Linked DNA regions of Arthrobacter globiformis. The main gene of each other region encodes a partner of the protein of the gene in region 2 in a complex. Links are inferred from orthologs where the notes say so. Each region holds a gene or a part of one and is shown on either strand. Other genes may lie near its edges.

Evidence for each region. The genes of interacting proteins can lie anywhere in the genome.
Region 1: the proteins of dnaN (region 2) and dinB are in contact, whole or in part, in a solved structure (PDB 1OK7), measured with the Escherichia coli proteins. The link is inferred for Arthrobacter globiformis from one-to-one orthologs.

What each region holds. Positions count from the first base shown.
Region 1 is NZ_JAUSYZ010000001.1:2,113,200-2,116,548, reverse strand. The notes cover bases 574-3,349. They hold dinB (DNA polymerase IV), read right to left. Parts: upstream 2,654-3,349; coding sequence 1,493-2,653; downstream 574-1,492. Other genes in these bases: QF036_RS09540 (polyprenyl synthetase family protein), read left to right, coding at 3,337-3,349; QF036_RS09545 (hypothetical protein), read left to right, coding at 2,795-3,340; QF036_RS09555 (DUF3040 domain-containing protein), read right to left, coding at 788-1,159. Outside these bases: division/cell wall cluster transcriptional repressor MraZ, read right to left, coding at 1-388. UniProt on the Escherichia coli protein: Poorly processive, error-prone DNA polymerase involved in translesion repair and untargeted mutagenesis. Copies undamaged DNA at stalled replication forks, which arise in vivo from mismatched or misaligned primer ends.
Region 2 is NZ_JAUSYZ010000001.1:238,685-242,215, reverse strand. Bases 574-3,531 are described here. They hold dnaN (DNA polymerase III subunit beta), read right to left. Parts: upstream 2,636-3,531; coding sequence 1,511-2,635; downstream 574-1,510. Other genes in these bases: dnaA (chromosomal replication initiator protein DnaA), read right to left, coding at 3,173-3,531. In the rest of the region: DNA replication/repair protein RecF, read right to left, coding at 1-448. UniProt on the Escherichia coli protein: Confers DNA tethering and processivity to DNA polymerases and other proteins. Acts as a clamp, forming a ring around DNA (a reaction catalyzed by the clamp-loading complex) which diffuses in an ATP-independent manner freely and bidirectionally along dsDNA.

The sequences.
Region 1 (3,349 bases), 1.9 Mb from region 2 along the record:
AGGTTTCCTTCTCTGCCAGGTACGTATTCCAAGCCTGGGCGTCCCAGATCTCAGCCCGGGTGCCGGCCCCAATAACGGCCAACTCCCTGCCGAGCCCTGCATACTCCCGGAGCGCGGGAGGTATGGTCACGCGCCCCTGCTTGTCAGGCACCTCGTCCGAGGCTCCAGAGAGAAAAACCCGGATGTAGTCACGAGCCTGCTTGTTGGAGATCGGAGCCTCCCGGATCTGCTCGTGAACCCTCGCGAATTCCTGCTCGCTGAAGACGTAGATGCAGCGCTCCTGGCCTCTGGTGAGAACAAGTCCGCCGGCAAGCTCCTCACGGAACTTGGCGGGAAGAATGATCCTGCCCTTTTCGTCAAGACGCGGCGAGTGTGTCCCAAGGAACACGTCCCACCGCCCGTCTGCCGTCAGAAGCCGAACAACCCCCGCGCTGCCACTACCCTCTTACGCGCTCCACTTTACTCCACTTCTCCCCACAGTCAACGCGGCGCAGACATTTCTCACCGGTTTGGACAAACAATTTTCCGCGGAATGGCGGGGATTTTTGCCGGGGGTGGAAAGTGGAGGGGAATTGCACCGGTCCGCAGCCGGCAGCCGCGGTGACATCAGGCTCCGGAGCACCGGCTCACGGCATCAGATCCGCTTGCTTAAAGCGAAATGACCCGCCGCAGCGGGTCATTCCTGGCCTATGGGCGCCCACCCGGGATTGCCCCGGTGGTGCGATGTGGAGGGTGGTACGAAGTGGAGGTGGCGGGAAGTGGAGCCGGTGTGAAGTGGAGAATCGGCTCAGGACTCCCCGCGGCGCCTTTCATCCCATCGTTCTTCGAGGCTGTTCATGAACGAGCTCTTGTTCTTCGACTTACGGCCATGCCCGCCGGCCTTTGCTTTGCCGGCCGCAACGCTGCGCATTGTGGCAAAGTAAACTCCGGCACCCATGACGACGAACCCGAGGACCCCTACAAATATGTTCTGGAGGGAAACCCCCACCAGGAGGAGCAGCACCCCGGCCAGCGTGGCCAGTACGCCAATCACAATGTGCCGGGTGGACCAGCTGCGGCCGGGATCCGAGCCCATGGAATTGGCGAACTTGGGATCGTCCTCATGCAGTTGCCTCTCGAGTTGCTCGAGCAGCTTCTGTTCGTGCTCCGAGAGCGGCATCACGACCTCCTTAAGTAGGCCAACGTCCAGACAGGTCGGAACCGGTTGTTCCTGCCCCGTCAACGACCGGCATGCCATCCAGGTTCCCGGCCTGCCAACCTCGGCAGATCCAGGGATTCAAGCATACTGACGCGGCGGGTCGGGTGATCCACACATGTCCAGACGTTCGAAATCTTTGTATCTATAAGGATAGTTTGTTGGGCGCTGTTCTGAAAGACGCTGTTCACGGGCGGCAACACTCCCGAGGCCCCGAACTGGCCCGGATCTTCGGCCCATGAACACGGTTTCCCACGCCCGCGGATGTCGCGGGAATCACGTCAGCCGGAACCCCCATCAGGAGTTGCCACTTCCCGGCTCAAGCAGCCGGGCCGGAAGCACGGACTTGCTGCCGAATTTCTCGGCCACCTTGTCCAGCGCCTGTTCGGCGGCCCGCCAGTTGTCATCGCGCCTATCCAGGCTCAGCTGGAGGGATGTCTGGGCGGCCGCTTCCAGCTGCTCCGCACGGACGCCCACCAGCCGGACCCTCAGGGGCCGGCTGCCCAGTGACTCCAGCAGCTGGATGGCCACGGCATAGATGAGCTGCGCGCTGTCCAGTGGCGTGTGGACGGTGCGGCTTCGGGTCACAGTGGAGAAATCGGCGTACCGCAGCTTGAGCGCCACCGTCCGGGCCACCAGCCCCGAAGCGCGAAGCCGCTCGGCGGTGCGGTGGGACAGCCGCAGCAGCTCCCTGTGCAGCAGGACATCGTCCGCCGTGTCCGCAGCGAACGTTTCCTCCGCTCCGATGCTTTTCTCAACCCGCACCGGGGTGACCGTCCGGCTGTCGATACCCCAGGAGAGCCGGTGGACGTGCTCACCGGTGGCGCCCAGCACCTTCTTGAGCGAGGAGACCGGCGTCGCGGCGACGTCCGCCACGGTACGGATTCCCATACGCGCCAGCACCTCCGCCGTCTTGCCCCCGACACCCCACAGGGCATTGACCGGAAGGCTGTGAAGATACGGTACGGTCTGCTCCGGCCGGATGAGCAGGATGCCGTCCGGCTTGCACCGGGTTGAGGCGATCTTGGCCACGAACTTGCTGGCGGCGATCCCCACTGACGCTGTGATGCCCAGTTCGCCCGCCACCCTCCGCCGGATCAACTGCCCGATTTCCAGCGGCGGGCCGAGCCTGCGGATCGCGCCTCCGACGTCCAGGAATGCCTCGTCAACACTGAGTGGCTCAACGAGCTCCGTGATGGACTCAAATATCGCCATCAGCTGGCCAGACACTTCGTAGTACAGCTTGTGCCTGGGCTCGATGATGGTGGCCTGCGGACACAGCCGGTATGCGACAGCCATGGGCATGGCCGATTTCACTCCGAACCTGCGTGCCTCGTACGAGGCAGACAGCACCACGGAGCGCTCCGCAGGAAAGCCCACGATGACCGGCCGGCCGCGCAGGTCAGGGCGGGCCCGCAGTTCAACCGAGACAAAAAACGCATCCATGTCGACGTGCATAATGCTCGCCCGCCGAAGGTCCCGCAGCCGCGCTTCCGCCTGCTCTCTGTCTTCGTCCGGCCCCACAACTGCAATCCTATGCCCTGCACCTGACTAAACTGGAGGCTGAATCCGGCATCAACACCCAGGAGGACCGCACCTGTGAAGGTCATTCGAACGCTCATGCCTGCCCGCCTTGGGCTGCTCGCCGCTGGAGCGGCCGTAGTGGCGGCGGCGTCAGCGTGCACACCACAGGAACCCGGTTCCGCAACGTCCGCGGCAGCGGCACCGGCATCCTCGTCCGCAGTGGCGACTGCCACGGCGTCCGCGACCGCAACCGCCAGCCCGAGTGCTTCCCCCGGCACGTCGGCCACCGTGGGAGCGCTCGTCGCGGGCTTCCCGTCAAAGCTTCTTCCCGTGATGCCCGGGACGAAGGTGGTGGCCAGCAGCTTCGATAAGTCAACATCCCCGGCCACCGCCGCACTGGTGGGCTCAACCGCCGCCAAGCCGGCCGCCGTCGTCGCCTATTACACCAAAGCCCTGGAGGCACAGGGCTTCAAGGCCGTTCCCGGCAACACGGTGGGCAGCGTGGCGTCCAAGGACTTCGTGCGGGCGGGCAACGAGACGGTTAACATCGCCGTCCCCGCATCCGGCGGAGTTTCCACCTTCACCATCGGCGCCAACGTGCCGCCCGAGTCCGTCAAGTGATGGTGGCCG
Region 2 (3,531 bases):
TGGCGGCGTGCCGGGGAACCAGGCTCACCAGGAGCTCGTCCAGGAAGCGGCGGCGGTTCGACGGATCGCCTTTGACCAGCGCCAGGTCCTCCGGAGCGAACAGGACCGTGTGGCAGATGCCCAGCAGGTCGCGGGCACGGACGGGGTTGCTGCGGTTGATGCGTCCCCGGTTGGCCCGGCCGCCGTTGATCTCCAGCTCCAGGATGGTGGACTGTTCGCCCCGGACCAGCTTTGCCCGGATCAGGGCGCGGTCGGTTCCGAAACGGAGCAACGGGCCGTCGGCACTGACCCGGTGTGAACTGAGGGTTGCCAGGTAGCCGATAGCTTCCATCAGGTTGGTCTTGCCGATTCCGTTGGAGCCGACCAGAACCGTGACGCCCGGCTCAAACCGGAGATCAACCTGGGCGTAACTGCGGAAGTCGGTCAGGGACAGGTGTTCTAGGTACACGCGATCTTCAAATTCTCGGGAACCGCCGGTCCGGAAGACGGCCGGAACCCGGACACGGACTTACTTGGCCGGACGGGTGGCATGTCCGCCGAACTGGTGACGCAGCGCGGACACCATCTTCATGGCCGGCGAGTTGTCCTCGCGGGAGGCGAAACGGGCAAAAAGTGCTGCGGTAATGGCGGGGGCCGGCACCGCATTGGCGATCGCCTCTTCCACCGTCCAGCGGCCTTCGCCGGAGTCCTCGACGTAGTCGTCGATCGAGGCCAGTCCGGGATCTTCGTCCAGGGCCTTCACCATGAGGTCCAGCAGCCAGGACCGGACAACGGTTCCCTTCTGCCAGGCGCGGAAGGTTCCCGGGAGGTCCGTGACGATTTCCTTGGCGGCGAGGAGTTCGTAGCCTTCCGCATAAGCCTGCATCAGGCCGTACTCGATCCCGTTGTGCACCATCTTGGCGTAGTGGCCCGCGCCGACGCCGCCCACATGCACGAAACTGTCTGCCCGGTCGCCTTCGGGTCGGAGCGCATCAAAGACGGGAAGGGCGCGCTCGATGTCCTCGGCCTCGCCGCCGGCCATGAGCCCGTAACCGTTCTGAAGGCCCCAGACTCCGCCGGAGACGCCGCAGTCAGCGAAGCGGATTCCCTTTTCGGCCAAGGCCGCGGCGTGCTTCTGGTCCTCGGTGAAGCGGGAGTTGCCGCCGTCGATCACCATGTCGCCGGGCTGCAGCTTGGCACCGAGCTCGGTGATGACAGCGTCGGTGATTTCACCGGACGGAACCATGACCCAGATGAGGCGCGGCGCAGGAAGGGCGGCGATGAGTTCGTCCGTCGTGGCGACATCGGTGACCTCGGGATTGCGGTCGAAGCCAGTGACCTCGATCCCGCCCTTGCGCAGCCGTTCGCGCATGTTGAAACCCATTTTTCCAAGGCCGATCAGTCCGATATGCACCGTGTGAACTCTTTTCTGCGCGGATGGTTAGGGATGGGCGGTCCACCCAACTAGGTAGCAGCTCAGGGCGTTCTGAAGGCTGGGAAGCCCCTCAGCTGCTACCTAGTTGGGTCTGGGTTAGTTGGGCAGGCGCACCGGCATCACGAGGTAGCGGTAGTCGTCCTGGTCTTCGCCCTCGACGTCGTTCTGCGCTGTGATCATGGCGGGCTTCGGTGCCGTGGTGAAGGAGAAGCGCACAAACCTGGTTTCAATCACGCTGAGGCCTTCAACCAGGTAGTGCGGGTTGAAGGCAACGGTGATGTCATCGCCGGACAGCTGTGCTTCAAGCTCTTCGGAGGCCTGGGCGTCCTCGCCGGTGCCGGCGTCCAGGTGCAGCTGGCCCTGGGTGAACGCGAGCCGGACCGGGGTGTTGCGTTCCGCCACGAGCGAGACGCGCCGGACGGCCTCCACCAGCTCCTGGGTCTGCACGGTGGCGTGAATCGGCGTGGAATCCGGGAACAGCGAGCGGATCTTGGGGTAATCGCCGTCGACCAGCAGCGATGTGGTGGTGCGGCCGCCGCTCTCAAAGCCGATGAGCCGGCTGTCGTCGTCGGCGATGGCCAGGTTGATGTCACCGCTGCCGCCCAAAGTCTTGGCAACCTCGTTCAGGGTCTTGGCCTTGACGAGGGCACTCGTGGAGATGCCCGGAGTGACGGGCTTCCAGGGAACTTCCCGCATGGCGAGCCGGTAACGGTCCGTGGCCAGGAGCGTGATGAGGTCGTCCTCGATCTCCATCCGCACGCCCGTCAGGATGGGAAGGGTGTCGTCCTTGCTCGCGGCGATGATCACCTGGGAGACAGCCTGGGCGAACGCGTCGCCGGCGACGGTTCCGGTGATGGTGGGCAGGGCAGGCAGCGGCGGGTATTCGGCCTCGGGCATGGTTGCCAGATGGAAGCTGCTTCGGCGGCAGGTGAGTGTCACCTTGTTGCCGTCAGTTTCGATGTCCACCGGTGCCGAGGGCAGGCTGCGGCAGATGTCCGCCAGGAGGCGGCCGGAGACAAGGATGGTGCCTTCCTCCCTGATGTCGGCAGGAATTTCAAGCCTTGCGGAGGTCTCGTAATCGAAGCTGGACAGGCTGACGGTCCCGGATTCGGCCTTGAGGAGGAGGCCGGAGAGCACGGGTACGGGCGGCCGCGGAGACAACGACCGGGCTGTCCATGTGACGGCTTCTGCCAGGACGTCCCGTTCGACTCTGAACTTCACGGAAGGGTGCCGCCTTTCATTGCTGCTGCCATTTTCTGAACGGGAACTCGCAAGGAGCCCACAAGACCGTTGCCCCCAAGCCCCGGAACCTGCATGGTCCGCGCATGGCCGACCGCAAACAAACCCAGGGATGGGAGCGCTGCAGACAGCTTAGCCGGAACTACAAGGATTTCCCCATCCCCGCCAGTGACGCTGGCTCTGCCGGCGGCCAAGTGGCCGGTGCTTTGGCCGGTGCGTGGAGGTCGGGGCAGGAGATTGTTGTTTGAGGGATTTCAATTTTTTGGGATTAGTAGTGTTAATAACTGCTGTGGAAACTGTGGATAACCCGGTTTCACGGCGCAGATCCGCGGTTAAGCCCTGTTCATGGACTGTGGGTTCGGCACGTTTTAAACAGGCTGTGGATGGGGACAACATTTTTGGCCCGTTTCGGTGATCCACAGACGGCTTAAGGGTTTTAAGCCCATTAACCGCGGTTGTCCCCTTAACTGTCCACAGGGTTATCCACACGCACCTGTTAATAAGGTTAAGAACCTCGGATCAGGAGTCGCGCTGCTGCTGCTTGATCCGGTTGGTGAGCTCAGTAACCTGGTTGTAAATCACACGCCGCTCAGCCATGAGCTCACGGATCTTGCGGTCAGCATGGATCACGGTGGTGTGGTCGCGGCCGCCGAGCTCCTGGCCGATCTTGGGCAGCGACATGTCGGTCAGCTCGCGGCACAGGTACATGGCGATCTGCCGTGCAGTCACCAGCGTCCGGGTCCGGGACTTGCTGCAGAGCTCCTCCATGCTGAGCTTGAAGTAGTCAGCCGTCTGCTGCAGGATCTGGCCCGACGTGATTTCCTGGGCGCCGTCGTCGGTGATGAGGTCCTTGAGCACCATCTCCGCGAGAGCCACAT